3 regions of the Shewanella sp. SW32 genome follow, and region 3 is predicted to be linked to each of the others. Evidence: predicted binding sites of a transcription regulator. Region 3 holds the regulator's gene; each other region holds the start of a gene.
The links. Region 3 encodes ArgR, which controls arginine synthesis, uptake and breakdown. Its sites were predicted from a motif close to ANTGAATANNTATTCANT; they were not measured.

Region 1: the regulator ArgR is predicted to act here: its motif matches at 2,812-2,829, upstream of argC (N-acetyl-gamma-glutamyl-phosphate reductase).
Region 2: the regulator ArgR is predicted to act here: its motif matches at 1,868-1,885, upstream of argA (amino-acid N-acetyltransferase).

Annotation. Positions count from the first base shown of each region.
Region 1 covers NZ_JAKKSJ010000033.1:48,271-53,241, forward strand. Annotated here, with positions in the region: gene L5M28_RS18245 (ornithine carbamoyltransferase) at 1-771, opposite strand, end outside; gene argB (acetylglutamate kinase) at 784-1,566, opposite strand; gene argC (N-acetyl-gamma-glutamyl-phosphate reductase) at 1,598-2,578, opposite strand; gene ppc (phosphoenolpyruvate carboxylase) at 3,463-4,971, shown strand, end outside.
Region 2 covers NZ_JAKKSJ010000030.1:25,410-30,380, reverse strand. Annotated here, with positions in the region: gene L5M28_RS17285 (PH domain-containing protein) at 1-349, opposite strand, end outside; gene argA (amino-acid N-acetyltransferase) at 469-1,788, opposite strand; gene rpmG (50S ribosomal protein L33) at 2,112-2,285, opposite strand; gene rpmB (50S ribosomal protein L28) at 2,292-2,528, opposite strand; gene radC (RadC family protein) at 2,650-3,327, opposite strand; gene coaBC (bifunctional phosphopantothenoylcysteine decarboxylase/phosphopantothenate--cysteine ligase CoaBC) at 3,450-4,673, shown strand; gene dut (dUTP diphosphatase) at 4,670-4,971, shown strand, end outside.
Region 3 covers NZ_JAKKSJ010000032.1:17,622-22,592, forward strand. Annotated here, with positions in the region: gene folM (dihydromonapterin reductase) at 1-285, opposite strand, end outside; gene L5M28_RS17820 (thiol-disulfide oxidoreductase DCC family protein) at 551-949, shown strand; gene mdh (malate dehydrogenase) at 1,045-1,980, opposite strand; gene argR (transcriptional regulator ArgR) at 2,275-2,745, shown strand; gene L5M28_RS17835 (NAD(P)-dependent oxidoreductase) at 2,888-3,520, opposite strand; gene L5M28_RS17840 (LysR family transcriptional regulator) at 3,627-4,529, shown strand; gene L5M28_RS17845 (Dyp-type peroxidase) at 4,602-4,971, opposite strand, start outside.

The DNA of each region.
Region 1 (4,971 bases), on a different contig from region 3:
AAAAAAGTTAGCGCCCGCTTTCGCCATCAGAGCTTTGTTTACTTGGTATGGTGCAAACTTCGCTTTGATATCCGACAAAGGCGTTGGATCGCCCATTGAAATCCAAGTATCAGTATAAATAGCGTCGTGACCTTCAATCGCATCGATATCTGAAGTCAGCACTATCTTGCCGCCATATCGTTTGGCGAGCTCTTGCACTTCTGCCACTACGTAGCCATCAGGAAAGTGACCCGCAGGGCAGATCACTGTCATGGTGGCACCGAGAATAGCCGCACAGTACATCAGCGAGTTAGTGACATTATTACCATCACCAACATAAGCTAATTTAGCTTTACTGACATCCTCAAACTGCTCTGCCAGTGTTAAAAAGTCAGCTAAGGCTTGGCAAGGATGATAAAGATCCGACAGCGCATTGATCACGGGCACTGAGCCGAACTCGGCTAATTGTTCGATAGTGGTGTGTGAATAGGTTCTCGCCACAATTGCGTCGGCCCAACATGACAGGTTAGAAGCAAAGTCAGCAACCGATTCCCGTTTTCCCAGTTCACCATTTTGCTGGTCTAGGTATAAACAGTGGCCACCGAGCTTATTAATACCGATATCAAAGCTAACGCGTGTTCTGAGTGAGGGCTTTTCAAATAACATCACCACACTCTTGCCATCCAGCGCATGACGATACTCAGCCGGATTGGCTTTAATCGTTTTTGCCAAGGCAATTAGATCCTGTAACTGCTGCTGGGTTAAGTCTTTTATCGATAGTAAATGCTTCATAACCTACTCCACTTATGGTTGGATTTGTGTTCCTACGGCTTCACCTTTTGCTAATGCGATTAGTTGGCTTGCATCACGCCACGAGGCAACTTGTACCGCCTGCCCCATCCACTGTGCTACTTCGAGCGCAGCTTCAACTTTGACCTTCATTCCCTTTTCGATCACACCTTGCTTAACAAGGTCTGCTATCTGCTTGCCATTTAAACTATGGATGAGCTGGCCTTTACCATCGAGCACCCCAGAAACATCCGACAGCAGCACTAACTTGCCGCCCACTAATTTGGCTAATGCCGTCGCCGCTTGGTCTGCATTAACGTTAAGCATTTGGCCATCGTCCATCATGGCGATGGAGCTACAAATCGGCATCCAACCTTGCTCGAGGATAAACTTAAGATAAGTGCCATCGTTTGGCGTGACTTCGCCCACTAGGCCTAAACGCTCATCTTTAATCTTAGCCGAAACAGTATTGCCATCGGCGAGGCTCATGCCCACACTCACAATGCCAGCCTTAGTCGCTGCGCCTTGAAGAATTTTGTTCGAAGTACCCGCAAGTGCGCCGGCAATAATCGGCATTTGCTCAGGCGGAGTCACACGCAAACCTTCTAACTTGACGGTTTCCATACCATTCGCTGCTAGCTGCTCATCCACCAGACAGCCGCCGCCATGCACCATCAACACTTGCTGACCATTGGCTAACATAGCCGCAGCCGTATCCATCAATCGCGCCATCCCCATTTCACATTGCAGCAGCGCGCCGCCCACTTTAAGCACTAATACTGAGTTGTTTGTAGACATCTTGACGACTCTCTTAAATAAGGATGAACAATTAAAGGTTAAAATGAATCTTTATGCATTGCAGCGCTTGGCTGGCAGCACCTTTCATCAAGTTATCGATGGCACTGGCTACCACTAAGTAACCACTATTCTCATCAAACTTCCAACCTAAGTGACAGTTAGGTGTCAGCACCACATCGTCCACTTTCGGGAACTGATTGTGCTTTACGGTTACCAATGGCGCCTGGTCATATACACTATAGGCCGCTGCCACATCGGCAGTCGTAGTGTCTGGTTTTAGCTGCACAGTAATGGTCGCTAAAATGCCACGCTTAAAGTTGCCAAGGTGCGGGGTAAATATCACTTCTTGGCCAAGTTGAGTGGCGATCTCGGGTTGATGTCTATGGCCTAATACGCCGTAAGGTGTCAGGCTCACTTCACAAAAACTGGTGTGTAACTGCGCTTTACGGCCCGCCCCTGTTACGCCGCTCACGGCATTGATAACCGGATAAGCCGATGTCAGTAAACTCACTAGCGGCTTTAACGCTGTCAATGATGCGGTCGGGTAACAACCTGGCACGGCAATCATCTTAGTCGCAGCGATTTCTTTAGCATTCCATTCGGCAAGGCCATACACGGCTTTGGCTAAAACTTCAGGATATTCATGCTCAAAGCCATACCACTTCGGATATTGCGCCACATCACTGAAACGATAGGCACCGCTTAAATCGAATACCGCTAACCCTTGGCTATAAAACCAAGCCGCTAAATGCAGGCTCACCGAGTGCTCAGTCGCGAGCACCACAGCATCGGCTTCGGCAACGATTTTTGCCTTAGCTTCATCGGACAATGGCGACAGCGTTAATGCGATATGGCTGTAGCTAGGATACAAATCCGCTAAAGGTTTACCTTTATCTAAACTGTTTTCAGAAACATACAAACCCTGAATCGTCAGATCTGCTTCTGCATGGATTAAAGCGGTCAGTTGCGCGCCTGTGTAACCACTGGCACCAATAATGGCGATATTTTTCATGTTTTTTGTCTTATTAACCGAATCAAAGAAACTTAAAGAGTAGATGAATAGCTTACACGCAACCGCGCATATCTATGATGACAAGACTATCGTCGCAGGAAATCGTAATAGGTTGTTATTTTATTCACTGTCAGGTTAATGCTGTGCATCATGATATTCACTCTACAGGTCACAGGGGGTGACTCATCTCAACTGATGGCTAGACTACCACAAAGATCTACTTATGCAATATATGTGAATATATATTTTTAATTTATTTTCATATTTTAAGCTCAAACTGGGATATCGAAAACACGCCGCCCACTCAGCTAACTCGTTAATAACTCAGTTATCCAGGGTCAATATGAGCCAAATCAGTCCTTTTCATTAACAGCTAAGATACATGTCTGCAAAGCATAAAATGATGCACTTCATATTCACTTGCACTAATCATCAAAAAATATTGCGTGACTTCGCATTTCTATTGAATATTCTTCATCAAATACCGTGATTGGTTGCATATCGGATAAGCCAGTCGTATAAGTTATAAGTTCTGCTGTTGACCATAGCCCCAAGTGATAGGTATTGTGCTAACGGGCTATATACCCAAGCTACCTGAAGATACGAGTTTCAGAGCGCCTAGGGTGCTTCAATTCAAGGCGCATCAATGAAAGAATGTCGGCCACCTTTTAAATTGATGCAACACGGAAGTGGAGTGCCCTAGGTGCTCCGTCCCGGCGGGTTTTAACGCACTTTATGCTGCGTTGGTTATTTTTAACTTAGCCCGCTAGGCCTGCAAATAACTGCCTTGCCTAAAGTGCATTAAACTCCCGCTGAATCCTGCATCTTCAGGTTGTTTGGGTATATACAAAGCGAATTTTCATGTTTTTCTATTCGGAGTAACTATGTCAGTAACCATGGCAGACAATATGACAGATATGTATGCGTCATTAAGATCGAACGTGAGTATGTTAGGCCAAATCCTTGGTGATACTATGCGTACCCATCTTGGGGACTCTTTTCTTGAGAAGGTTGAACAGATCCGTAAGCTTGCCAAAGACTCACGCCGAGGCGATCAAGCCGCCAGAGAGCAAATGCTCGAGTTACTGACAGCTTTGCCAGACGAAGAATTAGTCCCTTTTGCAAAAGCTTTTAACCAATTTCTTAACTTAGCTAACTTATCCGAGCAATTTCATACTATCAGTCGTAATTGCGACGAACTTGTCTGCGTACCAGACCCAGTGGAACAACTCCTAGGCCGCATGCTCAATGGTCGTGTCGACCAAGCTAAAATGCTCGACTGTCTAAAAACACTGGATATCGATCTGGTACTAACAGCGCACCCCACTGAAATTTCCCGTCGCACCCTGATCCAAAAATACGCCGCCATTGTCGACTGCTTAACAGAGCAAGAAAACGACCAACTGTCGGATAGAGAACGTCAACAGATCAATCTGCGCCTGCGCCAATTAATCGCGCAAATATGGCACACCAATGAGATCCGCCGCGAGCGCCCCACTCCAGTGGATGAAGCCCGCTGGGGATTATCCACCATTGAAGAGTCACTCTGGCATGCGGTGCCTGACTTCTTAAGACAACTTAACGATCGAGTGCAGCAACGTACAGGACAACAATTACCGATTGATATCGCGCCAGTGCGCTTTTCAAGCTGGATGGGCGGCGATCGCGATGGCAACCCGTTTGTTACCGCAAAAGTCACCCAAGAGGTGCTCGACCGTAACCGCCATGCTGCCGCCAGATTATTCTTAAAAGATATCGTGCTGCTGGTCGGCGAACTGTCGATGGAAGAAGCCAATGATGAGTTAAAGGCTTATACCAATAACAGCTGCGAACCTTACCGCCACGTGCTGCGATCTATTCGTCAAAGACTGCGCGATACCATAGATTATTTGAATGCGCGCATCGAAGGCCACAATCCTGAAGTCGATAAGTCGAGCCTGATTTGGCAAGAAAGCGATCTCAAAGCGCCGCTAGAAATGCTCTATAAGAGTTTAACCGACTGCGGTATGCGCTTAATTGCCAACGGTTTATTGCTCGACATTCTCCGCCGTCTCGCCTGCTTTGGCATTCATATGCTCAGGCTCGACATTCGCCAAGATGCCAGCCGTCACAGCGATGTGCTCGCCGAGTTAACTCGCTATCTCGGCATGGGTGATTTCAACCATTGGGACGAGACTGAGAAGCAAGCCTTCTTATTACGCGAACTCAGCAACCGTCGTCCACTGATCCCAAGTAACTGGCAACCCTCGGCCGATGTGGCCGAAGTGCTTAATACCTGTCGTTTGATTGCTAAACATCCGGCAAAAGCACTCGGATCCTATGTGATTTCGATGGCAGGTAAACCATCGGATGTCTTAACGGTTTTACTGTTACTCAAAGAAACGGGCTGTTCG
Region 2 (4,971 bases), on a different contig from region 3:
TGCCGTTCGTTTTAAAGCTCGGCGCTAAATCTGCCTCTTGCTGCAAATCGACTATGCGCGCCTCGGCAGGCAATAAATCCACGCGAGATAACTGCACTTTATAGAAGGGAACATCCACTGTGAGCTCTGTATCGGTTAACACTAATTCGGCGCTATTCGATTGATAGAAGACCCAAGAAAATCCGCCCATCACCACCAGCAATATACCTAAACTCGCCGACTTCGCTATCTTAGGCATATTTTTTAGCCATAACATCAGCAAGATACCCGCTAAACCGAGCAATAAGACGATAAAACTGAAGATAGAGGTTTGGGTTAAAGGGGCGAGTTCAAAAAATTGAGGACTCATTGGCAGTATCTCCCATGCAGTGAAGTCTTAATCTGCCAATAAAGACATATTATGTCAATAAAAATGCCAGCGCTAATATGAGTACTAGGCTGGCATTGATTGGATTGATTTAGAACGGCTTAAAGATCGAGCGCGAGAATTTTTGAGCGGCGTTGATAGTTATACAACTGCTTTTTCTTCTGTGGCAGTGCTTCAACATCTTCAATCACAAAACCATGCTCTAAGAACCAGTGAATGCTCCGAGTTGTCAGCGCAAACAAGCGTGAATAACCGCGGTTTCTAGCCTGATTGATAATGTTCTTCAGCAGTAAGCTCCCTCTATCGGCATCGCGATAATCAGGATGCACCACCAAACAAGCAAACTCACCCGCATTGTCCTCTTCAAAAGGATAGAGCGCAGCGCAACCAATCACTAAACCGTCGCGCTCAATCAACATGAACTGTTCGATTTCAATCTCAAGCTGCTCACGACTACGACGCACCAGAATGCCTTGTTCCTCCAATGGACGGATAAGGTTCAACACACCGCCAATATCGGCGATCGACGCACAGCGTAAACGCTCAGCACTCTCAGTGACGATTTGTGTACCAATCCCTTCGCGGGAAAACAGCTCTTGTAGTAAAGCACCATCTTCAAGGTAGCTAACTAAATGACAACGTGGCACACCATTGCGGCAAGCATCGATACTGGCTTTGAGAAACGCCATAGTGCCAACACAAGCAGACCCTTGCTCGGCCAGCTTGTTCATGATGTTTTGCGCATCATTTGGCATCAACTCGGCAATTACATCGCCATTACGATCGAGAATACCGTTCTGTGAGCTAAAGCCGATCATCTTGTCTGCTTTAAGCTTAATTGCCACTTGAGTCGCGATTTCCTCAGCGGTGAGATTAAAGCTTTCACCAGTAACCGAAGCCGCAATCGGCCCCATCAACACGATGCAGTGATTATCTAGCTGACGTTTTAAGCCTTGCACATCAATACGACGCACTTTGCCACTCAGACAAAAGTCCACACCATTATCCACACCCAGTGGTTGAGCAATCACAAAGTTGCCGCTCACTAAGTTAATTTGCGCACCTTGCATCGGCGTATTACTTAAACTCATGGATAAACGCGCTGTGATATCAAATTGCAGTGCCCCCGCAACTTGCTTAATCACTTTGAGCGAATCTTCATCCGTGATACGCACACCGTCGTGGTAGGCAGGCGCAATACCGTTGGCGGCTAATGCAGCATCAATCTGCGGCCTAGCGCCATATACCAACACCACTTTGATCCCTAAACTGTGCAGCAGGGCGACATCATTTAAGATGGCGCGGAATTGATTTTGAGCCAAAGCTTCACCACCCAGCATGACCACAAAAGTTTTACCTCTGTGAGCATTAACATAGGGGGCAGAATGACGAAATCCATCAACCAGTTCAGTGGTACGCACGCGTTATTTACACCTCATTTTTGAGCTGGCAGCGTCACTATGACACACCAGGAATGAATCGCTAACTTTCGCGTATGGTATTGCATTTTAATTCACATATAAAGAATTTATTCTCACTAAAGTGCAGATTTGATGATTTAAAGTGCTTAGAACCGCACTATTTTATATTTTCAGTAAGTGTTCACACTTTTTTAACTTCACAGGGGATGATTCAGCGGCATCAGTTTGCGAGGCAATTATCTCAACTTGATGACTAGCCACTAAAAAAAGTGCAAAAAAAAGCCCCTTAAATAAGGGGCTTTTCTCGAAACACTAACCAAGGATTACTTGATTTTGGCTTCTTTGTAGATAACGTGCTGACGAATAACTGGATCAAATTTTTTGATTTCCATTTTTTCAGGCATGTTACGCTTGTTTTTTTCAGTTGTGTAGAAGTGACCAGTCTTAGCTGTAGAAACTAATTTGATCTTCTCACGATTACCTTTAGCTTTAGCCATGATCTATTATACCTTCTCGCCACGGGCACGAAGTTCAGCAACAACAACTTCGATACCTTTTTTGTCGATCAGACGGATACCTTTAGTAGATACACGTAACTGTACGAAACGCTTTTCTTCTTCTAACCAAAAACGGTGGTTTTGTAGGTTAGGTAAAAAACGACGACGGGTCGCGTTTTTTGCATGCGAACGGTTGTTACCAACCATCGGCTTCTTGCCAGTAACTTGGCATACTCTTGACATGTCAATCTTCTCCAAAAACAATTTTAACGCTCGAGCATTAATGTGCCTCGTATGGCCGTCGCCCGAGGCACAAAGAGGGCGCATTTTATACACGATCACAGAGTGAAGATCAAGTGTTAGATTAATTAATCCAGCCTCGTTCTGCAAAAGAAACTATCTCTCGATCACCTACAACCATATGGTCCAATAAGGATACGTCTATGGTTGCTAACGCATTTTTTAATCGCTCAGTTATTCGTCGGTCAGCCTGACTGGGCTCGGCAATACCAGACGGATGATTATGACAAACTATAACTGCTGCGGCCTTTTTCTCCAGCACTAAGCTCACCACTTCACGTGGATATACTGAGGCTGAGTCTATTGTGCCGCGGAATAATTCGACAAATTGAATCACTCTATGCTGGCTATCCAGCAGTAAAACTGCGAACACTTCATAGGAGCGATCGGCCAATTGTCGCATTAAATAGTCCCGAGTTAAATCGGGATTTGTCAAAACCTGACCTCTTTGCAGATTTTCCTGCGCTACACGCCGCGCTAATTCGGCCGCAGCTTGAAGCTGGGCGTATTTTACAGGTCCTACGCCCGGAAGTCGACACACCTGATTTCTTGGGGCACAGAGCAGGTTTCTGAGGCCGCCAAACTCGCAAATAAGCGACCTAGCAAGGTCAACCGCGTTTAATCCAGCTAAACCGTTACGCAGCAATACTGCCAGTAATTCAGCATCCGAGAGATGCGCAGCTCCTTTTTGTAACAGTTTATCTCTGGGACCTTCGCCCTCAGGCCAATCTTTAATCCCCATGTGACCTCCCTGTCATCTCACATATTTTCACTTTACTGAGTATGGACGAGATTTTTTGAACTGGGATAGTCACTAAAATTCACCGCTTTGTGATATTGTTGCCGGCATTATTTCTATCTCGGATGATGTCTGTGAGTCTGACAAATAAAAACGTCCTGCTGGGCATTGGCGGCGGTATTGCGGCCTATAAAAGTGCTGATTTAGTACGTCGCTTGAAGGAGCGTGGTTTTGATGTGCGCGTGGTGATGAGCCAAAGTGCGATGGAATTTATCACGCCTCTGACGCTGCAAGCGTTGTCTGGACATCCAGTGGCATCTAGCTTGCTCGACCCCGCAGCAGAAGCAGCCATGGGTCATATAGAACTTGCTCGTTGGGCAGATCTCGTCATCATCGCCCCTGCAACCGCAAACCTATTGGCGCGGATTAATGCAGGCATGGCCGATGAGCTAATCACCACCACATGTCTTGCCACTGAGGCGCCAATTGCCCTGTGTCCAGCAATGAATCAGCAGATGTACCGTAATCTGGCTACACAAGCGAATTTAACTAGCCTCGCATCACGTGGTTTTACACTTTGGGGCCCCGCCAGTGGCAGTCAGGCCTGTGGTGAAGTCGGCCCTGGTCGTATGTTAGAGCCATTAGACATAGCGGAACTGGCTACACAATTTTTTGCCACCCCTGACGCCGTTGAATTTAAGCCACTCGCAGGACAGTCGGTGCTGATCACCGCCGGACCAACCCGTGAAGCAATTGATCCCGTCAGATACATTTCAAATCACAGTTCTGGAAAAATGGGCTTTGCACTCGCCAAAGCCGCGGCAGATATGGGTGCAGCAGTCACCTTAGTCTCTGGCCCAGTGAATCTAAGCACCCCAGAAGGCGTGACCCGCATCGATGTTGAATCGGCGAAAAATATGCTCGATGCTGTGATGGATAACGTTGATAAAAAAGATATTTTTATTGGTTGCGCCGCCGTTGCTGACTATCGAATTAGCGACATCGCCACCTGTAAGATCAAAAAATCGGCAGAAGAAATGCAACTTGCGCTGGTGAGGAATCCTGATATCTTAGCCACGGTTGCGAGCTTACCTAACCGTCCTTTTGTGGTGGGATTCGCCGCAGAAACCCATGATGTAGAAACCTACGCCCGCGATAAGCTCAAACGTAAAAACTTGAACATGATCGCCGCAAACGACGTTTCCGTTGCAGGTATTGGCTTTAATGCCGATGCCAATGCCCTGCGAGTGTTCTGGCCGCAAGGTAGCCAAGATTTGCCCGCCACTGACAAACTCACGCTGGCACGGCAATTACTTTCGTTGATAGTGAAAGAAAAAACAAATACATGAAAACACCGATTGAATTAAAAATTCTCGACTCCCGTATCGGCTCAGAATTTCCTTTACCTGCCTACGCCACGCCGGGCAGTGCAGGCATGGATCTTCGTGCCATGATCGACACGACTTTGACCATAGCACCGGGTGAAACCGTGCTTATTCCAACGGGGATTGCCATTCATGTGGCCGACCCAGGACTTGCAGCGGTGATTTTACCGCGCTCAGGTCTTGGCCATAAACACGGTATTGTACTGGGGAATCTAGTCGGACTCATAGATTCAGATTACCAAGGCCCCTTAATGGTATCTTG
Region 3 (4,971 bases):
AGACTCATTCTTTGTAAGCACAGGATCCGGCAGCCAGTCAGAGGCATTGTGAATAATGGCGCGAATTTGCGGCAATTTAGCTAACTCAGCAATTAAGGATTGCACTTGGGCATCGTCATAAAAATCACAGGGATACAGAGTCGCACCTAAAGCGTTCAGCTCATCAATGCTAGCGTAATGGCTGCGATAAGTACCAATCACACGCTGACCTTGGGCGAGAAAATGTTTAGCTAAGGCGTAACCTATGCGTTTACCCACGCCTGTGATTATGATGGGAGATGTCATACCTATCCTTTTGAGTCGTTATTGGTCAGGTTTTACCTTGTTCGCTTAAAAATCAGCAATCAAGTTAAACTGATGAATAACCAAGATGTTACTGCACTCATTTGAATTTAACCTAACAAAAAGCCAAATGAGGTCTGATCCGTTCTACAATCACCTCGATCTAAAACCCTTTCTTCTGCGTATAGGGTAGAAGAAAACCAAGCTTAAGTACTCAAGCCAAGAGCTTAGACCAAGTATTGTGATCAAGTCATCAGAGGTAATACCGATGGAACTGCGGATTTTTTACGATGGAAATTGTCCATTATGTAGCGCCGAGATGCGCCAACTGAAAGCGCGCGATCCGAAGAACTTGATTGCGCTTGAGGATTTAAATGCGCCAGACTTTAGTAAGCGCTTCAGCCATATCGATAGAGACTACGCTAATACGATTCTCCATGGCGAAACCGCAACGGGCGAAGTGTTACTCGGGTTAGATGTCACTTGCAAAGCGTGGGCACTGACAGGGACGCGCGCTTGGATCCAACTATTACGCCTGCCCGTGATTAAAACTGTCGCCGATTGGTGCTATCTCAGATTCGCAAAACACAGATATCGCATCTCTTATTTACTGACGGGCAAAGCCCGCTGCGATGATAACTGCCAAATTCCCACTAAGCGCCGCTGAATGAGCTTTAGAAAGAGTAAAACGCAGGCATAAAAAAACGGAGCTCAATGGCTCCGTTTTTAATTCGTCATAATCTAAAAAGATTATCCGAAAGATTATTTAACGAAATCAACGCCTAGTTTGATATCGCCTTTCAGCGTATCTAACATAGAATCACGAGCGTTAGCTTCGAATGCACTCACTTCACCGTAAGGCAGTACTTTTTCAATACCGTTTTTGCCTAACAGCACAGGTTGTGCGAAGAATTCAGCATGCTCGCTGCCGCCGTCAACATAGGCGCATTCAACGATGTTAGCTTCGCCTTGCAGACCACGAACCAAAGACAGACCGAAACGGCAAGCCGCTTGACCCATAGACAGAGTCGCGCTTCCGCCACCGGCTTTAGCTTCAACCACTTCGGTACCCGCGTTTTGGATGCGAGTCGTCAGACTTGCCACTTCTTCGTCAGTGAAAGTCGCGCCTTCAACTTGAGACAGTAATGGCAGAATAGTCACGCCGCTGTGGCCGCCGATCACATTCACTTTAACGTCAGCAACGTTCAGGCCTTTTAATTCGGCGATGAAAGTTTCAGAGCGGATCACGTCTAGAGTCGTGATACCGAACAGACGGTTCTTATCGTAAACACCCGCTTTTTTCATCACTTCTGCAGCGATAGCTACGGTCGTGTTGACTGGGTTAGTGATAATGCCAACCAAAGCCGTAGGGCAAGTTGCCGCTACTTTTTCGATCAGGTTGCGAACGATACCCGCATTGATATTGAACAGATCTGAACGATCCATACCAGGCTTACGTGCAACACCAGCAGAAATTAGAACAACGTCAGCACCCACTAGGGCAGGCGTTGGATCTTCACCAGCAAAACCTTTGATTTCAACAGCAGTTGGAATGTGGCTCAAGTCAACCGCAACACCCGGAGTTACCGGTGCGATATCATATAGAGACAATTGTGAACCCGCAGGCAATTGAGTTTTTAACAGTAGGGCAAGAGCCTGGCCGATACCACCAGCAGCACCAAGTACAGCAACTTTCATAGTTATCTCCGTTATTTCTCGGATATGTGTGACATGGATCTAATTTGCGTTGGCGTCACATTACTGGAATGTCACAACAATTTCAATTATCCCTTAGTCGTGGGACAAAAGAATTCCGGAATAACGTAGAAGCAATGTAGAACAATTACTCAATTTGGGATTTTTATGCCCCCAGCAAACACTTAACCACTGGGGCTTAGTGAATTTTTATTCAACCAATCTGGTTATTTGTTGACAATTTTTCTAAAAATATTCAAAATGGGCCTGTTTTTTTGAATAACGAATAATAATATTATGCAAACGACCAAGAATCAGGATGACCTTGTTAGAATTTTTAAGTCGATTTTAAAAGAAGAGCGCTTTGGCTCTCAGAGTGAAATCGTCACCGCCTTGCAAGCTGAAGGCTTTGGTAATATTAACCAATCGAAAGTGTCACGCATGCTCAGCAAGTTCGGCGCAGTGCGGACTCGCAACGCTAAGCAAGAGATGGTGTATTGCTTACCAGCCGAATTAGGCGTACCCACCGCGGGTAGCCCACTGAAGAATTTGGTACTCGACGTCGATCACAACCAAGCTATGATCGTCGTGCGAACTAGCCCAGGTGCCGCGCAGCTGATTGCCCGCTTGTTGGATTCTATCGGTAAACCAGAAGGCATTTTGGGTACGATTGCCGGTGATGACACTATCTTTATTTGCCCATCGAGCATCCAAGATATCGCCGATACCTTAGAAACCATCAAATCTTTATTCAATTATGCAGAATAAAAAAACAGGTCAGTGAGCTGACCTGTTCTATCTGTACATTTTGAAGTGCAATATAGCGCTGGTTATTTGGCCATTGTCCCGATTACGTTACACATTCAAGCACAATATCTAACTCACAATATCTAACTCAACTATAACGATATCAGTAAGCCACACTGATGCGCTGGTTTGGGTGAGCGCCCTTTTCGGCTTCATCTACCATGGCTTTTGCGTAATCAGTTACAGAGATACGGCTTTGACCATTAGCATCGGTAAAGAAGCTATCGCCACCAAGACGGTACGGGCCTTCACTCTCACCGGGATAAATCTCAGCCGCTGGGCTCACAAAGGTCCAATTGATTGCCGTTTGCGCCGCACGGAATACCTTCAAGGCTTCACCCTGAGCTAACGCCTCATCTTTATATACTGCGGGGAAATCTGGGCTAGAGACCAGCGTCACACCCGGCGCCACTTCTAAACTCCCAGCACCACCGACCCACAATAAACGTGGCACGTTAGCGTTAGGCAGCACATCCAGTAAATGCTGAACCGTACTCGCCACTAGACCATGATTTTGTTGGGCGCGGCCACCAACGGCGGCAATCACGACATCTACGCCAGCAAAGGTATCGGCGACCAATGGCTGCTCTAAATCCACGGCACGTATTGCCACGTCAGCCACGGATAACTTGCTTGGGTCACGCACTAACGCTATCACTTGATGCCCGCGACTCTGTGCTTCTTTTAAAATTGCACCACCGATCCAACCCGTTGCACCTAAAATTGCGATTTTCATTTCATTGTCTCACTCAGATGATTTACATTGGATCCAGTTTACTTGCAGTTTTTCACCTAATAAACATCAATAATTGAGCATGATTGTTTCAATATAGGATACTAATGTGGATAAAATTGCCGCTATACGCAGTTTCGTCGAAGTCGCAAACTGTGGCAGCTTTACCAAAGCTGCCGAACATTTAGACCTCAGCCGCCTGCAGGTTTCCCGTCATATTCAAGAAGTGGAGCAGTGGTTGAGTTTACGCTTATTACACCGCACCACGCGCAGCGCCAGCTTGACTTTGCAGGGTGAGGAAGCGCTACAATTTTGCCAGCGGATCTTAAGTGAAGTTGCAGCCATGGAGAGCCGTGCCCACAGCCATAACAGTGAACTGGTAGGCAGTATTCGTATCGCTACGCCTATTGGTCTTGGGCAGCACAGTCTATTTGATGTCGTCGATCGCTTTATTAAAATTCATCCTAAGGTCAACATTCAACTGGTGATGTCGGACAGTTTTGCGCAATTGGTAGATGAAAGAGTCGACGTGGCGCTACGTTATACTGAGCAGCCCGATGAGAATCTCATAGCTCGGCGTTTGATGACCATAGATGCGGTACTTTGCGCGGCGCCGAGCTATCTTGATAGCGCAACGCCACTCCTCGAACCCATTGATCTACTGGCCCACAACTGCCTCATACACTCAGCGCAACAAAACTGGCCTTTTCTAAAAGAACTGCAAGCCGAGCACGTCAAAGTTACAGGGAATCTTAGGGCTAACGATATGGGAGTGTTGGTCAGTGCGGCGCTACGTGGACATGGCATAGTGCGTTTACCCTGTGACTTAGCTAACCAGTACCTTGCCAGTGGTCAACTCAAAGAAGTCCTACCCGAATTTACGACACCAGGCCAAACCTTGTGGGCGGTATATTTGTCCCGCAGTTATCAGCAAAATCTAGTGCGCGCTTTTATCGATTTCACCGCCCTGCAATGGCAGCTCGATATCAAAAAATGGGTTCCCGCGCATTAGCATAAAAAACGCACTTAGGCGTTAGCTTAAGTGCGTCTCGATTGATGCTAATCCGGCTTGATTATAGAAAGCTTATTCGTCGAACTGCAGCATAAAATCCAGTGCGGGGGCAAAGAAAGATGAACCTGTCATCGCCTTAGTAAAATGCATCAAGTGATCATGATTGCCTGCGCCATCACCAAACATCATGCTATGCAGCATCTTTTCAAAATGTTCTGGCGTGCGGCAGTTAGAGATAAACATTAATCCCTGCTCCTTCAGCGAACCATAGGGCATACTCTGACGCAGGATCTCCATTGATTTACCATCGGCATCTTTAAGATTAACGCGCTTGATATGGCTGGTCAGTGGCTTATCTTCAGATTCATACTCGATATTATCTTGCTTAGTACGGCCGATAATATCCTCTTGTTTTTTAACTGGTAATCTATGCCACTTACTC